3 regions of the Vibrio astriarenae genome follow, and region 1 is predicted to be linked to each of the others. Evidence: predicted binding sites of a transcription regulator. Region 1 holds the regulator's gene; each other region holds the start of a gene.

Region 1 (7,328 bases):
GGCATATTTTGTAGAGCACATTCGTGCGGGCATTGTTAACCGTAATCGTCAATTGACGGGGGCGAGTGGTGATGCACCATTTGGTGGGCCTGGTGCTTCCGGCAACCTGCGTCCAAGCGCCTATTATGCCGCAGACTACTGCGCGTATCCTATGGCTTCAATGGAGGGCAGTGAGCCTCTTTTACCCGCGACATTGAGTCCTGGCCTAACACTATAAATAACCAAACCGTCACACGCTGAGGGCAGTCAGTCGGCTGCCCAACCTTTCACCCTTCGATACAAGGAGAGAGTATGACCCCCGCTTTCACTGTCGAGCAGTTATTTGCCGAGCTTTGGCAAGACTACATCACTCGCCTTTGTCCTTCAGCGCAGCAAGTTCATCAACTGCTTGAAGAAGAGACGCCGCTGATCAATGATCATATTGCTTTGCGAACCTTTAATATCGCCCCTTTAGGGATAGAAACCCTAGCGAAGCCCTTTCTTGCTCTAGGCTATAAAGAAGGGGGAGACTACGTATTTGAGAGCAAAAAGTTGCTGGCCAAGCATTATGAACACACTGATCCCGCACTCCCTAAAGTGTTTATTAGTGAGCTAAAAGTGGAAGAGTGTTCCACTCAGTTGCAAGCCATCGTTGCACGTTTGGTGGCGCAATTAGACGCCAATCAGTTACTTAGCCCAGCGTTTCTTTTTGCCGGTCGATTATGGAGCCTTTCACATCAAGATTATCTTGAGCTTGCGAAAGAGAGTGAGTACGCCTCTTGGTTTGCCGCTCATGGCTATGGTGCCAACCACTTTACGGTCAGCGTCAATCAGCTCAATGCGTTTGAAGAGGTGGTTGAGGTTAATAATCAACTCAGAGAATCTGGCTTTGTTATCAATGAATCTGGTGGTGAGGTAAAAGGAACACCCGAAGTGCTGCTAGAGCAGTCATCAACGATGGCGGATAGAGTCCGTGTCGCCTTTACTGATGGTGAGTTTGAGATCCCCGGGGGCTTTTATGAGTTTGCCAAGCGCTACCCGACAGCGAGTGGAGAGCTTTATTCTGGTTTTGTGGCGGCCTCAGCCGATAAAATCTTTGAGAGTACGAATAGCTAGGTTAGTGAAGTTGTGTCGCACAGATAAAAAAAAACACCAAGCCGAGGCTTGGTGTTTTTATTGATACTTTGCTGTTCGCAATTCGATGAGAATTAACGAGTACCGTAGACCACGATAGTTTTACCGTGTGCAGAAATTAGGTTCTGCTCTTCTAGCATCTTCAGGATACGACCAACGGTTTCACGTGAACAACCTACAATCTGACCGATCTCTTGACGAGTGATCTTGATTTGCATGCCGTCTGGGTGAGTCATTGCGTCAGGCTGTTTTGCTAGGTTTAGTAGCGTCTGAGCGATACGACCAGTTACGTCTAGGAATGCTAAGTCACCCACTTTTTGGCTAGTCACTTGTAGGCGGCTTGCCATCTGCGCTGAAAGGCGCATTAGGATATCTGGGTTAACTTGGATAAGTTGACGGAACTTCTTAAATGAAATCTCAGCTACTTCACATGGCGATTTTGCACGTACCCAAGCAGTACGCTCTTGGTCTTCTTCGAAAAGACCGAGTTCACCAATGAAGTCACCTTGGTTAAGGTAAGAAAGGATCATTTCCTTACCTTCTTCGTCTTTAATAAGTACTGCTACAGAGCCTTTGACGATGTAGTACAAAGTCTCAGCTTTTTCACCTGCGTGAATTAGCGTGCTCTTTGATGGGTACTTATGAATATGACAGTGTGAAAGAAACCACTCTAACGTTGGATCGGTTTGAGGTTTACCTAGAACCATAAATATATCTTCCTCTGCAGGGTACGCTTGCTGCTTTCCTTATTGCGCTAAGCGCTTTAACTAGGCCTAGTAGCATAAGTGCTGAAGACACATGCTGCAAGCTATCTCGTAATTCAGACAAGATAGTAACGTGTTTCTTGTGCGATTTCTTGATTTTAACGGGGTAATACGACCGAAATTTACTCAGATTCTGTGCACCTGATCACGTACTGACAAGGTTCTCTGGTTATCGGTCGCAGTTAACCTATTTTCCCGGTTTCTATTAGCTGTTGTAGGATGGGTCTGACGATCAATTCCATCGCAAAACTCATCTTGCCTCCGGGTACAACAAGTGTGTTGTGACGCGACATAAATGAGCCATCAATCATGGCGAGCAGGTAAGGGAAATCGACGTTTTTTATCCCACGTAAACGAATCACCACAAAACTTTCATCCAGACTTGGAATGCCCTTCGCATTGAGCGGGTTTGACGTGTCGACGGTTGGGACACGCTGAAAGTTGATGTGAGTACGAGAGAACTGTGGGGTGATGTAGTTAAGATAATCGTCCATCGAGCGCACGATAGAGTCCATCACCGCCTCTCGCGAGTGGCCTCTATCTCGGGTATCACGCACAAACTTCTGGATCCACTCCAGGTTAACAATCGGCACCATGCCGATCAGAAAGTCGACGTGTTTAGAGACATTCACGTCACCATCGACGACTCCCCCATGTAACCCCTCGTAAAACAAAACATCAGTATCATCAGGGAGCTGCTGCCAAGGAGTGAACGTGCCGGGCATCTGGTTGTACGGTACCGCCTCATCAAAAGAGTGCAGGTAGCGACGCACCTCACCTTGCCCCTCCTCGCCATAGCGAGCAAAGAACTGTTCCAGCGCTTTAAAGTCGTTGGCTTGTGGCCCGAAGTAACTGATGTGTTTGCCTTGCTCACGCGCTTTGCGAATCTCTACGTCCATCTCAGGGCGAGTAAAACGGTGGAAGCTATCGCCTTCCACCCACGCGGGCTTGACGTCCATCATATTGAACATCTTTCTAAAGGCTTCTGACGTTGTGGTGGTTCCTGCACCAGAGGAGCCGGTCACCGCGATAATCGGATGCTTGGCTGACATGACGTACCTGTCTATTTAATAGTTATGATTTTTAAGAAAATTAACCTTAGCGCACCAAAGTCCAAATGGCGAGGTCAGGGATTAGAATTTTCGAGTTTGGATATCGATTGTTTCATGCAGTTCAGAAAAGACGATAACCGCGTCGCCCGCTTCAATTTGTTTGCGAACTTGCTCGATTTTCTCGGTTAAAGAAACCTCATACTCACCGTAATCCGTCCCTTCACGAAGAATGAACTCTTTAATCAGGTTATCGAGAGTATCTGACTCAATTTCTTGCCATGGGATGATCATCAATACTTCTCCACTTCATGATCAAACTGTATTGACAGCTATTATGCCGATTTTGACAGACATTCGTAATAGGCTGGTAGCGCTTCTTCAAGCCAGAATGTCGGTTTTAGCAAGCTGCCACTGAGAAAGCCGACATGACCACCATGCTCAAACAGGCGATAGTCGATATTGTCTGGCAGGATAAATTTTGGGATCACATCTTCGGTCATAAAGGGATCATCCTTGGCGTGAATGATCAACGTTGGTGTGGTGATCTCTTTGAGGTGATTGATCCCGGAACATTGCTGATAATAGTCTTGAGCGTCTTTGAATCCATGCAGAGGCGCAGTGATCAAGTCATCAAACTCCTGCAGGCGAGTCACTCGCTTAATGTTCTGGTAAGTGATCTTTAACTCGCCTTTGATCAAGTGGTGCTTGCGCATTGCATTACGCTTAAGGGAGCCTAAAAGATAATTTCGGTAGAGCTTAGAGAAGCCTTGTTCGATTCGATTTGAGCAGGCGGCGAGATCAAGGGGAGCAGAAATAATACTTGCCGCGTCAATCAAAGACTCGTCCTGGTATTTGGCAAGATAGTTAGCCAGCATGTTACCACCAAGCGAGATGCCTACCGCAACAAGCTTATTATCGGGGAATTGAGTGCGTAGGTGCTTGAGAAAAAAGCGCGCATCGTCAGTTTCACCAGAGTGGTAAGCGCGAGCCTGTAGGTTGGGTTTACCGCTACAGCCGCGAAAATGCATCATCACCGACAGCCATCCATCATCAGCAAAGGCTTTCATTAGGCCGTTTGCGTAGGGGCTATAAAAACACCCTTCGAGGCCATGAAACAGCACAAACAGCGGTTTATTTTTCACCTCATTTGAGTGAGGGTCTTCGCTCCAAGCGAGGTCAAGAAAATCACCGTCTGGTGTGTCTAAGGTTTGCCATTGCGGCTCGAATAAGGCTTTCTTTCGAATCATTCGAGGGAATAGCGTTTGAGCGTGAGGGTTCTTGAGACCCGTTGCGGCGATAAATTGTGGCATATACTACAGTCCTTGCTTCTATCGGTTGCTCAGTTGAGCAACACATCCACTGGCTTAGCAAAGGCCGCTTGTAAATGATCGGCACCGAGTAGGTGGCAGTACATCTGGGTTAGGCTGTGTTCATCTCTCGACTTTAAAGAGAGGTGATTGATACAGTCTACAAGGTCGGCTTGCTGTTGTTTTTCTAGTTGTAATTCAAACTGTAGGGCTTCTCTGTACAGTGTATCGCTAACGGCGATTTTGAGCTTTCTACGTAGCTCTCGATAGTGATGGAGCAGTGCCTCGGTGCGACCAAGGGACTGCTCGACTCGATGCCAATCTTTCTCTTGAATCGAAAAGTGATGTTCATCGAGCCATTTCAGTAATATGAGAAGATTCACATTACCGTGATACTGGTTCTGCAGGGTTAGGCAGGCATCTTTCACTTCTCGGCTTGAGTAGTACTCAAGGCTAAATTGCCACAGTTGCTCCATGGTGAGAAGTTGATGTGCCTGCTGATTGGTCATACTGCGTTGAATTCCTGTTCCATCTGCTCAAGCGTCTCTTGCTGCTCCATCCATTCCATCTCGATCTCTTCAAGTTGAGATTTTGCGCTGGCCTGATCAGCAAGTACTTGGTTAAGTTTAGCTTTGTTTTCCGCTTCATACAGGCTGTTGTCTAATAATTGTTGTTCAGCTTGTGCGACAGCGGTGCCTAACTTATCCATTTTCTCCTCGAGTTTTGTCAAGGTTTTGCGAATAGGTGCCGTCTGTTTACGGAATTCTGCTTCACGACGCTTCTGCTCCTTCTTCGCGGCAGCACTTTGGCTGCTGTCTTTGGCGGGTTGAGCCGATTGCGCCTCTTTTTTCTCTATTTTTTGCTGTTCCGTCAGCCATTTATAATAATCCGTCAGATCGCCATTAAAGGGGGCCACTTGCTTATCGTGCACCAGATATAAGTCATCCGTGGTCGCACGTAGCAGGTAACGATCGTGGCTGACAATCACCATTGCACCCTCGAAGGTTTGCAATGCAAGCGTTAGCGCCTGACGCATATCGAGATCAAGGTGGTTGGTGGGTTCATCGAGTAGCAGTAGGTTTGGCTTTTGCCATACGATCAGAGCCAATACGAGGCGCGCTTTTTCGCCGCCGGAAAACGGCGCCACTTTGTCCAGCGCTTTGTCTCCTTGGAAGCCAAAGCTACCAAGGTAATCACGCAGTTGTTGCTCGGTGTGATTAGGGGCGATCTGCATCATATGCTGCAGTGGCGTCTCTTCCGGGTGTAGAGTTTCGAGTTGATGCTGGGCGAAGTAACCAATTTTCACCCCTTGCGAGTAAGTCAGCTCACCACCTTGTGGCTTAAGCTCTCCAGAAAGGAGCTTAATAAGCGTTGATTTACCTGCGCCGTTACGACCCAGCAGACCGATACGGCTTCCCGGTACTAGGTTAAGTCTGATCTTTTCAAGGATCAGATTGTCATCGTAACCCGCCGCGACTTCGTCCATCATCATAATTGGGTTAGGTAGCGCTGCAGGTTCACGAAACTCGAAACTGAATGGGTTATCAAACTGTGCGGGTAGCACTTTTTCAAGTTTCTCCAATGCTTTGATACGACTCTGTGCTTGGCGAGCTTTTGAGGCTTTGTAGCGGAAGCGATCGATATAGCTTTGCATGTGCGCCATCTGTTTCTGCTGCTTCTGGAACATCGCTTGTTGCAGAACGAGCTTCTGCGCACGCTGATCTTCAAACGAAGAGTAGTTACCCGTGTACTCGTTAAGCTTTTCATTCTCGATGTGAATGATGCGTGTCACGATAGGGTCGAGGAAATCACGGTCGTGCGAGATCAGTACAAGTGTGCCAGGATAGCTTTGTAGCCAGCGCTCGAGCCACATCACAGCGTCAAGGTCCAAGTGGTTGGTTGGCTCATCGAGCAAGAGTAAGTCAGAGCGACACAGCAGCGCTTGCGCCAAGTTAAGACGCATACGCCAACCACCAGAGAACTGGGTTAGGTTCCACAGCATCTGGTCTTGGCTAAAACCAAGACCGTCGAGTAGCTCTGCTGCGCGGGCGCGAATCGTGTAGCCACCAATCGTTTCTATTTGCCCGTGTAAGTCTGCGACAAGTGTACCGTTGTCCGCTTGCTCTGCTTCGGCAAGGCGTTTTTCTAATAGACGATATTCGCGATCACCATCGATAACATATTCAATAGCACTGCGATCGAGTGCCGGCGTTTCCTGCGCAACCCATGCTAACTCCCAGTGCTTAGGCTGTACAAAGTTGCCAGCATCGATAGAAAGTTCATCTTTCATTAAGGCAAAGAGGGTCGACTTACCACAGCCGTTTTTGCCAACCAGGCCTATTTTATCTCCCGGGTGGATAGTGGCAGATGCTTGGTCTAGAAGTGGTTTTCCACCACGGAGTAGTTGAATATCAGTAAAGGTGATCATGGCGTTTTCGTTCTTAATGGCAACCAGAATACAGACTGCCTGGATGGGCAGGAGAAAAGTCGATTCTATCTCAAATTCGGGTATGATGAGAGCGATAAAGGAAAAAGAAGCAGGGCAAGGAATGACCCACCAGAGTAAAGATCTCAGTCTATCGTCTCAACAAGATTCAAATACACCCCAGTCACCGCTGAGGGTGCTTGTCATTTATGCCCATCCAGAATCTGATCAATCTATTGCTAATCAGGCCGCAATAGAGGCGATTCAAGATCTAGAACACGTCACGATTCACGATCTCTATGCCGTCTATCCAGATTTTTTCATCGACGTTAAAGCCGAACATCAGTTGGTGTCTACGCATGACGTGATTGTGTTTCAGCACCCTCTCTATATGTATTCTTGTCCAGCACTCATGAAGGAGTGGCTGGATCGCGTGCTGGGTAAAGGATTTGCCTTTGGCGGAGATTGTGCCTTGAAAGGCAAAGTGTGGCGCAATGTGATTACCACTGGTGGTAAAGAGGAGGCGTTTGGTGTCAAAGGTTACAACAAGTACCCGCTAGAACAGATCCTCCAACCCTTTGAGCTGGTGGCCGCTCTTTGTTTGATGGAGTGGATCGATCCTCTGGTTTTATATTGGTCGCATAATGTTTCAGACCAAGAGCGGTAT
Region 2 (7,328 bases), 710 kb from region 1:
GGTATAAAGCCATTGAACTGACTGTCCAGAAAGCGCCAGTACCCGGTCCGGCAACACCATCATAAAAACCGAGCGTAAAGCCTTGAATGTACTGTTTCTTGTTCACTTTTGAGCATTTTGCGGGCAACGTATTCTGATTAGCATGTTGAACTTTAGGCCAGAGGGTATAGACCGCCGTCATTAAAATAATCAGAGGCAAAGCTTTTTCCAGCCATTCAGTGCTGATTGCATCAACAATCATCGTCCCAGCAACAGCACCCACCAAAGTCGCAATAAATGCCGGAACCCAAAAGCTCGGTTCAAACAGGCGCTTTTTGTAATAAGTAAATGCCGCAGTGGAAGAGGCAAACGTTGCAGCAAGCTTGTTTGTTCCCAATGCTATGTGAGGAGGTAACCCCAAAGACAAAAGAGCGGGAACGGTAAGCATACCGCCACCGCCAGCAACAGCGTCGATAAATCCAGCCACAAAAGCGACTAAAGCAAGCAAGACAAGCATGCTTGGTTCAAGAAATTCCATAGATTAATTCTTATTTATGTATTGTGCGTTTAAACGGAGGCAACGAGTCCAGGAGAGCTTTTCCGTAACGCTTTGAAACGACTCGTCGGTCAAGCAGGTAGACTTTACCAGAGTCTTTCTCTTTACGCAGTAGTCGACCAACAGATTGGATGAGCTTTTTACTCGCCTCGGGTACCGCTATCTGCATAAATGGATTGCCACCACAACGTTCAATATATTCCGAGTGTGCTTGCTCAACGGGTGAGGTGGGGACACCAAAAGGAATCTTGGTTATGATGAGGTTGGTTAATTCATCCCCTGGTAAATCGAGGCCTTCAGAGAAGCTGCCAGTACCAAAAAGAATGCTGGTTTTATTGCATTGAACAAGCGTTTTATGTTTTTTTAGTATTTCAATACGCGATGAATCTCCTTGAACTTGCAATGCCCAACCTTTTTTAGTGAACAGTGTCCCGAGTTTCTCTGCGACCTGGTTCATTTGCCAATAAGAAGAGAATAAAACTAAGTTGGCTTGCTTGTCCTCAACTAACTTAGGCAAAATATCGATAAGATATTCTGTAAATTGTGGCGCGTTGGGTTCATATTCCATCTCTGGGACGATGAGCTCTGCCTGATTGGGGTAATCAAACGGTGAGGCCAAAGCCAAAAACTTCACGCCATCTTCAGGTCGTTCGCTTATCCCAGCTTGGCGGCAGAAATAGCTAAATTGATTTAAAGCGCGCAGCGTTGCGGATGTGACTACTGCACCGATGCATCGGCTCCAGATCTGCTGATCCAGCTGCCAACCCACTTCAAGTGGTGATACGGAAACCACAAAATCACCCTCGCGATCTTTGCTGATTTCAAGCCATCGTGCGAGAGGTGCGCCTTTCTCTCTTGTCGGCTCAGCCATCAAGTTCCAAACTTGTGCTAGGTTATCACAGCGTTGGATATAGAAACCAAGCTCAGCTAGAGCAGGTTCGGCCAGCCTAGAAGAGAGCTCGCCTTCTTTTACTCGTTCAGATATTAGATCCGCAATTTTTGCAGTACATTGTGCTAGCTTCTGTGTGCTGGACTTTAGCCCCTTCGCTTCCTCAAACAGCCAATTCGGTAGCTCGCCATCTTCAAAACGGTAAATGCCTTCTTCAAAGTGAGCTGGGTCGAACTGCTTGGGCATTTGGGTTAACGTTGGCACTATGACTTGAATGGCTTCTTGGAGATCATTTTGGAAACGACTAGCTCGCTTCACATCAGCCAGGCTGGCGTGTTTTGAAATCACTTGGTTAAGTCGCTCTAGCCAAGAAGCTGCGCCTTTTAGACTAGCAGCGGCAGACGAGTGCTCTCGTGCCACGTGCGGTAAATGATGGGCTTCGTCGAAAACATAAATCGTATTTTCTGGCTCTGGCAGGATAATCCCGCCGCCTAAATCTGCATCTGCCATCACTAAACTGTGATTGGCGATGATAACGTCTGCTCTGTCAAGGTCAGAACGAGCTTTGGAAAACGGACAGCTACGATGTGCTGGCAAACTGTTATTACAGGAGTGTTTATCACTAACGATTAACTGCCAGATATCATCTTTAATTGGCTTTGGCCAGCTGTCTCTATCACCATCCCACTTACCTTCAGAAAGGGCTTTATAGAGTCTAGCTAACAGCTCAATGTCTTTTGCTTTAGGTTTACTTTCAAACATCGCCACCTGGCCACCATCTTCACCACTAGCGGCAGCGAGCTTTTCTGCACAGCAATAGCGTTGACGACCTTTTGCCAATCGGAATTCAAAATCCAAATCGGTGATACGACGAAAAAGAGGTAAGTCTTTGTCGATAAGCTGTTCTTGTAATGCAACGGTAGCTGTTGAAATAACGACCTTTCTGTTGTTTAACACCGCAACTGGGATAGCGCCCATTAAATATGATAATGATTTACCGATCCCTGTACCGGCTTCCGCGACAATCATGCGAGTTGATTTGTGATATTCACCACTAAGTGACTTAGCAATTTCGGCGACTAGGTAGTTTTGCGAGCGTCTAGGGACAAAATTTTCGAGCTGAGCTTGTAGATTTTGGTAACTAGTGCGGATGGATTTTTGAACGTTTGGAGTCAGCATGATTGGCCCTATTTTATCGACTTGCCGAGTCTAGCACATCTCTCTGTGGATTCGATAACGAACAAAATGGACGACTTTTGGCTGAAAGGGTGATTTTTATCACAAAATTAAAGTGAACCTTTCATGATCTAACATCAATAAAACTCAAAGTTATATTTTATATCACAGAGTTTATTCAATTACCGATATCTATGTCGTTATATTCTGATTTATTTGCTTATGTCAGGATTAAAACCTAGGAAACGCAACTTTAACAAAATTAGCACTTGCTTAACCTTGGTGGGTTGGTAACAAGTTCCCATTAAAAGGAATCAAGCTAAATCATTGGTTTATAGTGACTTTTATCTTTATTGATGTTTTTTGTTGTGTGATTTGACATGTGGCATGATCTTTTGCAATCTAAATCCCGTCATTTACTCGGTAGCGACATCGGACCATTTAGAGTTTGAGTTGTTATCAAAAAAACTAAAAAAGGGAACCAGGATTCGGTATCCCTAAACTAAGAAAAGGCAGTGGAAATTATGAAAAAGACGCTACTAGCTCTAGTGGTTGCAGCGGCAGCTACTTCTGTGAATGCAGCAGAAATCTATAAATCAGAAGACGGTCAAGTTGATTTCTATGGTCAACTACGTACAGAGCTTAAGTTTCTAGATTCTAAAGATCATGATGCAGACCTGAGCTCAGGTTCATCTCGTATGGGTATTGATGGCAGCTACGCTCTAACAGATACTATCGATGTGCTGGGTAAGGTTGAAGTAGGTATTCGTGACAACTCAGATGTAAATGTTCGCCAACACATTTTCGGCTTCTCTGGTGACTTCGGTACGATCAAACTAGGTAAGCAATGGACAACTTCGGATGACGTTTACGGTGCTGACTACTCATATTTCTTTGGTGGCTCAGGTTTACGCTACTTAACTCTAAACGGCGCGTTGCACGATTCACAAATCAAATACGCATTTGATGCTGAAAACTTCTGGGTTAAAGCTGGTTGGGGTCTAAACGAAGGCGATACAAACCAAGACCTATATGAGGCGTTTGTAGGTACATCTTTCGGTGATCTTGCTCTACATGCTGGTGCCGGTGTTAACCGTGATCGTGAGCATGCAACTGAAGATTTTGGTACGCTTGATGTAGAAAACACATATTTTGAAGTTACAGCAGAGTACTCTATTGGAGACCACCTAGTCGGTGCGACTTACTATAACTCAGAGCTAAATAACAAGGGCAACTCAGAAAAAATCGATGAGAATGCTATTTCTGTAGCGGGTGTGTTCCAAGCAACAGAAAAAACTGGAATCTATGGCGGTTATGAGTTTGTACAGCAAGAAACTTCAGGCTTTGCTAACAATGAAAAAGAAGACGGTACAGTGATTTACGTTGGTGCAGTGCATAAGTTTAACAGCTGGTCACGTGTATATGCTGAGTATGGTTACGGCGATGGCACAACTCTAGGTTACTCGAACCGTGAGTCTGACACAACTGTGGGTGCATCAATGGCTGATGGTGAAAGTAACTTCGCAATCGGTGCTCGTTTCTACTGGTAATCAGACTAGTTGACTGCTTTCTAAAGCCCGGCTTAAGCTGGGCTTTTCGTTTCTAAAGGGATTCATATGAAAATTAAAGCTCTGACACTTGTTACCATGTTATCGATGAGCCTGTCATCCTTTGCAGCAACGCTCTACGTGAAAGATACGGTAGATATTTTGGTTGTGAATATGGAAAAACCAAAACTATCAGGTCAATCTTTCAACTCAATAATAGAGGTAGATTTGCCAGAGGGAGCTAATCAGATTGTTTTCCAATATGAGCCAGTGATTGAAACGACAAACGAACGCAAAAAAGTCTACGGCCAAACCCAGGTTGTGACGTTTACATTGTCACAAGATCAAAACGTCCAATTCAAAATGCCAAACTATCGCTCGGTTCGCTCGGCCGAGAAAGGCCTCAAAGATCTCGACTTCAGCATCATCGACCAACATGGCAACGAAGTAGAAAAAACAGTCGATGTCCTTAAATCAGAGGGGGTTCAATTAGGCCGCAATCATATAGAGGAAGTCAGAGAGTACAATATTAATGGTGGACCGGCTGCGGTTGCTATTTCTTATGTCGCTGTCGATAACACCGCTAAAGTTGCAAAGCCAGTTGTATTGCCAGAGCCAGAAGTCGCTCCACAGTCAGCGACCCCCGTTCAACTTCCTGAGTTGGACTCTAAAGAGCTACAGCAATTGAAAACTTGGTATACAGAAGCATCGCAGGATGACCGCAAGGCGTTTCGTAAGTGGCTGATCGATTTTGAGTAATATTTAGAATACAGATGTCGAAAGCTTGAAGGTTTGAGGCTAAGGGAACATTAAAGTCTAAGCCTCTACCTCTGACTTCTGAACTCTGTATTCCTAACTCCCATCACCTAATTAAAACACTCATCCCTATCCAAAGCTGTACTTATCGCTCCAACTAACTTCTCAACATTCCCATACTCACTGATATAAGGGGGCATCATATAAATTAGCCGTCCAAACGGGCGAATCCACACGCCATTGTCGACAAAGTGACGCTGTATCACTTCCATATTGACGGCGTCAGTTGTCTCAACGACACCAATTGCCCCTAGCCAACGAACATCTTGAACGCGTCTATGATTTTTTATTTTTGGTAAAAGCTCTGCAAAAGCCAGTTCGATATTGAGAACCTGTTGCTTCCAATCATCACATTGTAAAAGTGCCATACTGGCATTAGCCACCGCACACGCAAGTGGATTCCCCATAAATGTAGGACCATGCATAAAGCAGCCGGCTTCCCCACTGCAAACGGTGTTCGCTACTTTTGGAGTGGTTATCGTTGCAGATAGTGTCATATACCCGCCGGTTAGCGCTTTGCCTACACAAAGAATATCAGGCTGAACATTGGCGTGCTCACACGCAAACATCTTGCCTGTCCTGCCAAATCCAGTCGCGATTTCATCGAGGATCAATAACACACCGTAGTGATCACAAAGATCACGCACGCCTTTTAGAAAGTTCGGATGATAGATCCGCATACCTCCCGCACCCTGAACAACAGGTTCTATGATCACAGCAGCGATTTGAGAATGATACTGTTCGAGTTGCGATTTAAAGTCATCAAGATCTGATTCATCCCAGTCTTCGCCAAAGCGGCATTTCGGTGACTCGGCAAAAATATGCTCTGGTAGAAAGCCTTTGTATAGACTATGCATTGAGTTGTTTGGATCGGTCACCGACATCGCGGCAAAGGTATCGCCATGATAACCGTGACGAAGGGTTAAAAACTTAGGTCTGGACTGTCCTTTGGCGTGCCAATACTGCAGGGCCATTTTTAAGCTGACTTCGACGGCAACCGACCCAGAGTCGGCGAGAAATATGTGCTCTAAGTTATCTGGAACTAGCGATAAGAGTTTTTTACCCAACTCGATCGCAGGCTCGTGCGTAATCCCCCCAAACATAACGTGCGAGACTTTATCGATTTGGTGGTGCGCAGCTTCGTTGAGAACAGGGTGGTTATATCCATGGATGGCGGACCACCATGAAGACATCCCATCGGTTAGCTCTTTTCCATCCTCTAGCGTGAGTGTTACTCCCTGTGCGGATACAACCGGGTAGCAGGTAAGAGGAGTGAGCGTAGAAGTGTACGGATGCCAGAGGTGCTGGCGATCGAAGGCGAGATCCATAGCCATAAAATAAAATCCAAAGATTGCTAATTGTACAGATGTAAACTTCACCTGAAGTCTGAGTGTTGACAGTGTAATGTGTCACGGTAGACTAGCCAACAACTAGTTTGAAAAATGCAAAAGGAATCATCGTGGAAGTTCGTCACAATTGGACTGTGGAAGAAGTTCGCTCCCTCTTGGCTAAGCCCTTTATGGATTTACTTTTTGAAGCGCAGTTAGTTCATCGTCAGTATCAGCAAACCAACCATGTACAAGTCAGTACGCTGCTTTCGATAAAAACGGGCGCTTGTCCGGAAGATTGCAAATATTGTCCACAAAGTGCTCGCTATACGACGGACGTAGATAAAGAGCGATTGATGGAGGTTGAGCGGGTGTTGGATGCGGCGGGCAAGGCGAAAGCGGCAGGCTCAACGCGTTTTTGCATGGGGGCGGCTTGGAAGAATCCGAAAGAGCGTGACATGCCACTGCTAACGGATATGATCAAAGGCGTCAAAGAGATGGGGTTAGAGACGTGCATGACATTGGGTATGTTGTCTCCTGAACAAGCAGAAACGCTGGCTAATGCAGGATTAGACTACTACAACCATAATTTAGATACGTCTCCAGAGTTCTACGGCAACATCATTACGACTCGTACCTATCAAGAACGACTCGACACGCTTTCCCACGTTCGTGATGCTGGCATGAAAATTTGTTCGGGTGGCATTATAGGAATGGGTGAGAGCGCGAATGATCGCGCTGGTCTTTTGGTGGAACTGGCTAACTTGCCGGTTCACCCTGAGAGTGTGCCGATTAATATGCTGGTTAAAGTGAAGGGGACACCGCTCGAGAGTGCGGAGGATGTTGACCCATTTGATTTCATTCGTTTGATAGCGGCGACACGAATCATGATGCCGGGCTCTGCTGTGCGCCTTTCGGCTGGCCGCGAGAACATGAATGAACAGATGCAAGCGCTGTGTTTTATGGCTGGGGCAAACTCGGTGTTTTATGGCTGTAAGCTCTTAACGACACCGAACCCAAGCGAAGATAAGGACATG
Region 3 (7,328 bases), 380 kb from region 1:
TACGCTGCTACATCAATTACAGGCTGATATCCTCAACCTTGAAGAGCACCAAGACGATAACATTCTTGATTCGAGTGTGCATAAGCAGGTTGTCCAGGCCGATGATAAGTCGGTGACAGTGCATGTATGCCATAGCGCGATGCGTGAAGTTGAAGTTTTGCATGATCAATTGCTCGCGATGTTTGAGCGTCAGCCTGATTTAAAACCAAGAGACATCATTGTTATGGTGGCTGATATCAATGCTTACAGCCCGGCAATTCAAGCGGTGTTTGGTAACGCCAGTGCTGACCGATACATTCCGTTTTCGATTTCTGACCGCACGGCAGACAAAGAGAGCCCGATCCTCAATGCATTTAGCTCGCTATTATTACTGCCTGAGTCGCGTTGTACTGCATCTGAGCTATTGGAGCTTCTAGAAACGCCGGCGATCATGCGCAAGTTTGGCCTTGATTACAGTGACTTCCAGCAGGCTAAGCTGTGGGTCGAAGCTTCTGGTATTCGTTGGGGGCTTTCTCCACAAACCGCGACCGAATTTGACCTCCCAATGGGGGAGCAAAATACGTGGCAGTTTGGTATTGAGCGTATGCTGCTCGGCTATGCAATGGCTGTTGATGCGCCTCTGTTTGAATCCAGCCACGGCACCATTGCTCCGTATAACGAAGTGCAAGGTCTGTCTGCCGAGCTTGCGGGGAAACTGGCGCATTACATTGAGAGTGTCGGTCAATATCGTGCGCGACTTGGGCAAGTTCAGACGGTTGCGGATTGGCAAGTCTGTCTTGGTGAGCTACTTGAGGGTTTCTTTGCACCAGAGCTAGAAGAAGAGGTGGCGCTGCACGGGATTCGCAACACGCTCGGTCAGTTGTCGCAACAATTGAGTGATGCTGGCTACCAAGAGTCTCTAGAGCCAATCATTGTTCGTCAGTATCTAGAGAACAAGCTGTCTGGAAGCCGAGTCTCTCAGCGCTTCCTAGCTGGACAAGTCAACTTCTGCACCCTGATGCCAATGCGCTCGATCCCATTTAAAACCGTGTGCTTGCTGGGGATGAACGATGGCGCTTACCCGCGCAATGTTGCTCCAGAAGGATTTGATTTGATGAATGGGCGAGTTAAGCCGGGTGATCGTTCACGCCGTGATGATGACCGTTATCTATTCCTTGAAGCGTTACTGTCGGCTCAAGATAGTTTGTATATCAGCTATATCGGCCGCTCAATTCAAGACAATACCGAGAGAGTGCCTTCGGTATTGGTGAGTGAGCTGATGGAGTACTGCCAGCAAAACTATTGCCTAGACGGGCAGCAAACATTGGACGTCGATCGCTCAGGAAATCAGTTGCTAGAGACGTTAACGCAACACTATCCAATGGTGCCATTCAGCCGCCATGCATTTGAGCTAGGAAGCTATGCGCGTGAATGGCTGCCGGTGGCCAACCGTGAGCAAGATAATCTTGTCAGCCAGGGACAGCCAGTGAGTAACTACTGGTTTGAAGCAACCTTTCCATATGAGTTGGATCTGGTTGAACTGCAGCGCTTTTGGCGATTGCCCGTACAGTATTTCTTTACTCGTCGCCTCAAGGTGATGTTTGACGAGTTGGATAACCCCTTACTCGATGATGAGCCGTTTGCACTTGATGGCTTGCAAAGCTTCCAAATGAAATCTGAACTGCTGTCTGTTTTGCTCGAATGTGAACCCTCGCAGTTACACTCAGCCGTCACCAACTTTGTCGCCAACAAGCGAGCCCAAGGCTCGTTGCCGGTTGGAGCGTTTGGTGAACTAGAGTTTGAGAGCAACCGAGTGCAGATAGAGGCGCTGCAAACAGAGTTGCAGCAGTATTGCTCAGCACCACTTGAAGATGTTGAAGTGCGTGTCACGTTGACCGCGCTAGGGGAGCAAAAGCCTATTCATCTTGTTGGATGGTTACAGCAGCACTATCAATCGGGACTGGTACGTTATCGAGTAGGGCGTATTCGCTCACAAGATATGCTCTCAGCTTGGATAGACCATCTGTGTTTGTGTGCTATGGGGCACAGTAAGCCAACACACCTCATTGGTTATGACCGTAAAGAAGGCGTCGTTCATTGGGTGATCCCCGCCATGAGTCGTGACCAAAGTCATCGCTTACTCAATGAGTTAGCTAGACTATTTTCTGAGGGTATTAATGCACCACTGCCTTACTTTCCAACGACAGCGCTCTCGGCAGTTGAAGCCGGTTTCTCACGCGGTAATTGGGTAGAAGATGACGAGAAGTCATTGAAGAAGATGGCAGGCGCTTTTGAAGGTGGCTACATGATGTCGGGTGAGGGGGAAAATGAGTATATCGCCCGAGTATGGCCGACATGGGATGAAGACCTTGCAAATCAGGTATTAGCGCTTAGCCGCTTAGTGATTCAAGCGCCACGTCTTAATCTTAAAACCGTCGAAGATTTTCGTAATGAAGTCAGCGTGAATACAGACAGTTAGAGAGTAGGGCGGCCGTCAGCATATCGTTATTTTATATAGGGTAATTAGCTGACGGCCATAGGTCAGAGGGACCTAATTTCGGTAGGAATGTGCGTAGTGATGAATTCCAATGCGCGCATAGTAGCCATTCGATATCGGAGATACCGTGAGAGAGATCCCACGGAAATTCAAAGATTTAGTAATTTGTTTTATGTATTCGGTTTTTATAGCTGGGATCACAGTTTGATCTCCTATAAACACGGGTTACAAGGAATTTTTATATGACTAATGCTGCGCAAGGCGTGACTCCACTTAATGCGATGACTTTTCCTCTGCATGGTGCCAGACTCATCGAGGCATCGGCAGGCACAGGTAAAACCTTCACTATCGCTGGTTTGTATTTGCGTCTAATCCTAGGGCACGGTGATGAGCAGACCCGTCATCAGCAGCCGCTAACGGTTGACCAAATCTTAGTCGTGACTTTTACTGAAGCGGCAACGGCTGAGTTACGAGATCGTATTCGAGCGCGTATCCATGACGCCCGCTTGGCATTCAGTCGTGGAGTCAGTGGTGATCCGGTGATTCAGCCACTTCTCGATGAAGTTGAAGATCACAGCTCTGCGGTAGCACTGCTGTTGCAAGCGGAGCGTCAAATGGATGAGGCCGCGGTCTACACCATTCATGGTTTCTGCCAGCGCATGTTGACGCAAAATGCCTTTGAATCAGGCAGCCGTTTTAATAATGAGTTTGTTACCGATGAGGGCATGCTCAAGGCTCAAGTGGTGGCTGACTATTGGCGTACCCAATTTTATGGACTGCCCCTGCCTTTAGCGCAGCAAGTCAGGCTGCTTTGGTCTGACCCAAGCGCCCTGCTTGGAGACATTAGCCATTATTTGAGTGGAGCACCGTTAAAGCTGAGCGTAGAGCCAATGACAGGCGGTTTGGATAAGCTTCATCAGCAAAACCTAGCGCGCATTGATGCTCTGAAACAACAGTGGCAGAGTGCTCAACAAGACTACCAAGCGTTGATTGAAGGCTCCGGCGTTAACAAGCGCAGCTATACAAAGAAATCACTGCCAACCTGGCTAGCGGCTATTGATGCATGGGCAGCCAATCCAACGACGGATTACAGTTACCCCGATCAGCTAGAGAAGTTTTCCCAGCAGGTGCTAGTGGAGAAATCACCGAAAGGTAATCCACCCGAGCATGGGACGTTTGCCGCGATTGATGAATTTTTGGCACAGCCCACCAGTCTCAAAGCACCGATTCTTGCTCATGCTATTGAAGTGTGTCGAGAGAAGCTGCAACAGGCTAAACATCGAAAGCAGTGGCTCTCGTTTGATGACCTACTGACCCAACTCTCCGCCTCAATGGATATGGATGAAGAGGGCTTGTTAGGTGAACGTATTCGCACCCTTTATCCGATTGCTATGATCGATGAATTCCAAGATACCGACCCGCTGCAATACAGCATATTTGGCCGTATCTATCTGGATCACCCTGATTGCGGTCTGTTTATGATTGGTGACCCTAAACAGGCGATTTATGGTTTCCGTGGCGCAGATATCTTCACTTACATCAAGGCGCGAAATCAGGTATCCGCGCACTACACACTCGGAACCAACTGGCGATCGAGTGCTGACATGGTGCTGTCGGTAAACCAAATCTTTGAGTTGCCGGACAGTCCGTTTATTTACGATCGTGATATTCCATTTTTGCCTGTTAATTACAGTCCCAACGCTGATAAGCGCCATTGGACACTCGAAGGGGATCAGCAACCGGCTCTGATCTATTGGCAACAGCAACCGGAAGATGATAAACCGCTGTCCAAAGGTGAATACCTCGATGTCATGGCGAGTGCCACAGCCAGTGAAATCCAAAAGATCCTCACGGCATCCGATAACGGCAATGCAGAGTTGGTCAGTGGCGATAAACGTCATGCCATCCAAGCAGGTGATGTTGCAGTGTTGGTGCGCACAGGCGCAGAGGGTCAGCGAATTCAACGCGCGCTGGCGGACCAAGGCATCGCTAGCGTCTATCTTTCCAATCGCGACAGCGTATTTAGCAGCGCAGTCGCTATGGATATTTTGCGTCTTCTTACCGCAGTACTGACGCCAGACGATGAGCGTAAGGTCAAAGCAGCACTCTCATCACGTCTGTTTGATCTGCCCATTGCTTACCTTGAGCAGCTCAATGAAGACGAGAATGAGTGGGAAGCGGTGTTAATTGAGTTCAAAGACTATCAGCAGCAGTGGTTTAACCGTGGAGTGTTGCCGATGCTGCGAGCGGTACTGAGTCAGCGCCATCTAGCTGAGCGCTGGCTACACAGTGAGAGTGAACGTCAACTCACCGATTTTATGCACCTGAGCGAGTTGCTGCAAAATGCTGGCGCAGAGCTAGATAGCCATCAAGCCCTGTTGCGCTGGTTGAGCCAAGCGATCAGTGATGCACAGCAGGGGGTGAATGGTGGAGATGATGCCATTCAGCGTTTAGAGTCAGAGCGGAATCTCGTGCAAATCGTCACTATCCATAAATCGAAGGGCCTCGAGTATGACCTCGTCTTTCTGCCATTTGTGTTCGCCGCACGTGAGGCAAGTGAGGCGAAATACTATGATGCTGAGCAAGATCGCACCGTGTTGGATATATTAGCCAATGATGATGCACTGGCGCTGGCTGATAAAGAGCGCCTTGCAGAAGACTTACGCCTAATTTATGTCGCATTAACGCGTGCGGTTTATGCCTGTTATATTGGTGCTGCGCCTTTGAGAAATGGCCGTTCAACCAAAGAGCCCACCGGTGTGCACAAAAGTGCGATGGGGTATTTGCTACAAAATGGTCAGCAGGGGGGGATGGCTGATCTTGCTAATGCCATTGGTGAACAGACGAAGCTCGCGAGTGTCGCTGAGCTATCACCACCAGAGTGTTTACCGAGTAAGTACGTCCCACCGACTGTCGAACAAGATGACATTGTTGCCCAAACCCTTACCCAGAACATTGATCGCCACTGGCGTATGACCAGTTACTCTGGCTTGGTTAAGCAAGGTTCACACGGCCACAAAGAGGTGCTGGTGGATGTGGGAACCTTTGATGTTGATTCTGCCGATGAAGCTCAGCAAGACGATGAAGAACAAGCACTCTCTATCTTTAATTTTCCGCGTGGTGCACAGCCAGGCACTTTCTTGCATGCTCTGTTTGAAGAGGTAGAGTATACCCAGCTCGCCACCGAGGCACGTAACACGGCGATTATCTTAGACTTGATGAAGCAGTCTTCGATAGATGAGCAGTGGCTCCCGGTGCTGCAAAACATGGTGGACACCGTGTTAGCCACCCCATTGGATGGTCAACAGATGCGCTTGAAAGACAGCAAGCCGTCGCAACGTTTAGTCGAGATGGAGTTTATGCTACCGATTAAGCTGCTCTCTGCGCCTGCGCTTAATCGTGTGATAAAACACCATGATTCGCTGTCAGCTCGCACCGGAGATCTTGGCTTCCAAACCGTGCAAGGCATGCTTAAGGGCTTTATTGATTTGGTGTTTGAGTATCAAGGCAAATATTACGTGCTTGATTGGAAGTCGAACCATCTTGGTGATCAGATTGACGATTATCATTCCGCCGCACTAAGTCATTCAATGGCGGATCACCGCTATGATTTGCAATACCAAATCTATTCACTCGCACTGCATCGCTTCTTGAATAGCCGTATCCCGAATTACGATTATGAACACCACTTTGGTGGCGTTTATTATGTCTTCTTGCGTGGTGTGGATGGACAGAGCGACAACGGTATCTTCTCCGCTAAACCGAGTTTAGCCATGCTTAACGACCTAAATGATTTGATTGATGACAGCCTTGAGTCAAGCTCACTTGAGGAGAGTAAATAATGGAAAAACGAACCAGTTGGCAATGGGCACAGTGGCTGTTGTCTAAAGGCTTTCTTCGACAGCTTGATATCCAGTTAGCCAATGTCCTTCGTCGTCATGGTGCCAGTGATGAGGTCGCTCTGCTTGCCTCGATAACCAGCGCAGAGGTGGGTAAAGGGCATATCTGCCTAGCCGTCGAGGCTCAGAACAATGGACAATTATGGTCTGAACGATTGGGACTGTTTGGTGAAAATGCGGCTGCCTTTGTCGTGGATATGGATGCAATTGATTGGCCAGCTCAGGTTAAGGCCAGTAGTTTGGTCTCGCAAAGTGATTCTGGCAATCAACCTTTGGTTTTTGATGCAGGGTTACTCTATCTACAGCGCTATTGGCAGTATGAACAGAAATTGGCTAATCGCTTGAAGTCTCTTGCAACCGTGGTCTCTTTAGATCGCAGTGAGCAGGAGCGCTTGCGCAGTGAGTTGGATCACCTGTTTGCTCGCCAATACAGCTATTTGCTCGCTGATTTAGACAAGGCGCGTGGCAACAATCAAAATACACTCAATCATCGTAAGATGTTGGCATTCGACCACCTTGATATCGTTGATGATGAGGGATTGGATTGGAGTGCGATTGATGAGGCTTTGTCTGGTGCAAACAGTGTCAATGACTTGCTTGTACTCGACCAGTTAGTGCCTCTCAAGCATTGCGTGAGCTGGCAAAAAGTCGCGGCATCTGCCGCATTGACTCGCCGCTTTACTGTGATTTCGGGCGGCCCGGGAACGGGTAAAACCACCACCGTCACTAAATTGCTCACGGTATTGCTGCAACAAGCACAACAGCGCGGAGAGTCTCCAACGATAAAATTGGTCGCCCCAACCGGTAAAGCAGCAGCGCGTCTCACCGAATCGATTGGTAATGCGGTACAAGAGTTGCCTATTGACCCAAGCCTCAAAGACAAGATTCCGACCGACGCCAGCACCATTCACCGACTGCTTGGCGCCATCCCTAATAGTGTTGAGTTTCGTCAT

The links. The regulator CRP, encoded in region 1, controls carbon source genes, mostly activating them, when cyclic AMP is high. The targets are predictions, from matches to a motif close to TGTGANNNNNNTCACA.
Region 2: dinG (ATP-dependent DNA helicase DinG) is a predicted target of CRP. The motif match lies at 2,692-2,707, and genes of this name have one in related genera.
Region 3: recB (exodeoxyribonuclease V subunit beta) is a predicted target of CRP. The motif match lies at 2,605-2,620, and genes of this name have one in related genera.

What each region holds. Positions count from the first base shown of each region.
Region 1 is NZ_CP047475.1:323,795-331,122, forward strand. It holds gene astD (succinylglutamate-semialdehyde dehydrogenase) at 1-217, shown strand, start outside; gene GT360_RS01530 (DUF1338 domain-containing protein) at 292-1,095, shown strand; gene crp (cAMP-activated global transcriptional regulator CRP) at 1,188-1,820, opposite strand; gene GT360_RS01540 (phosphoribulokinase) at 2,060-2,929, opposite strand; gene GT360_RS01545 (YheU family protein) at 3,011-3,220, opposite strand; gene GT360_RS01550 (hydrolase) at 3,262-4,239, opposite strand; gene GT360_RS01555 (TIGR02444 family protein) at 4,269-4,745, opposite strand; gene GT360_RS01560 (ABC transporter ATP-binding protein) at 4,742-6,664, opposite strand; gene kefG (glutathione-regulated potassium-efflux system ancillary protein KefG) at 6,786-7,328, shown strand, end outside.
Region 2 is NZ_CP047475.1:1,029,889-1,037,216, forward strand. It holds gene GT360_RS04970 (sulfite exporter TauE/SafE family protein) at 1-517, opposite strand, end outside; gene dinG (ATP-dependent DNA helicase DinG) at 528-2,603, opposite strand; gene GT360_RS04980 (porin) at 3,125-4,150, shown strand; gene GT360_RS04985 (YccT family protein) at 4,217-4,906, shown strand; gene bioA (adenosylmethionine--8-amino-7-oxononanoate transaminase) at 5,014-6,291, opposite strand; gene bioB (biotin synthase BioB) at 6,423-7,328, shown strand, end outside.
Region 3 is NZ_CP047475.1:700,160-707,487, forward strand. It holds gene recC (exodeoxyribonuclease V subunit gamma) at 1-2,458, shown strand, start outside; gene recB (exodeoxyribonuclease V subunit beta) at 2,719-6,318, shown strand; gene recD (exodeoxyribonuclease V subunit alpha) at 6,318-7,328, shown strand, end outside.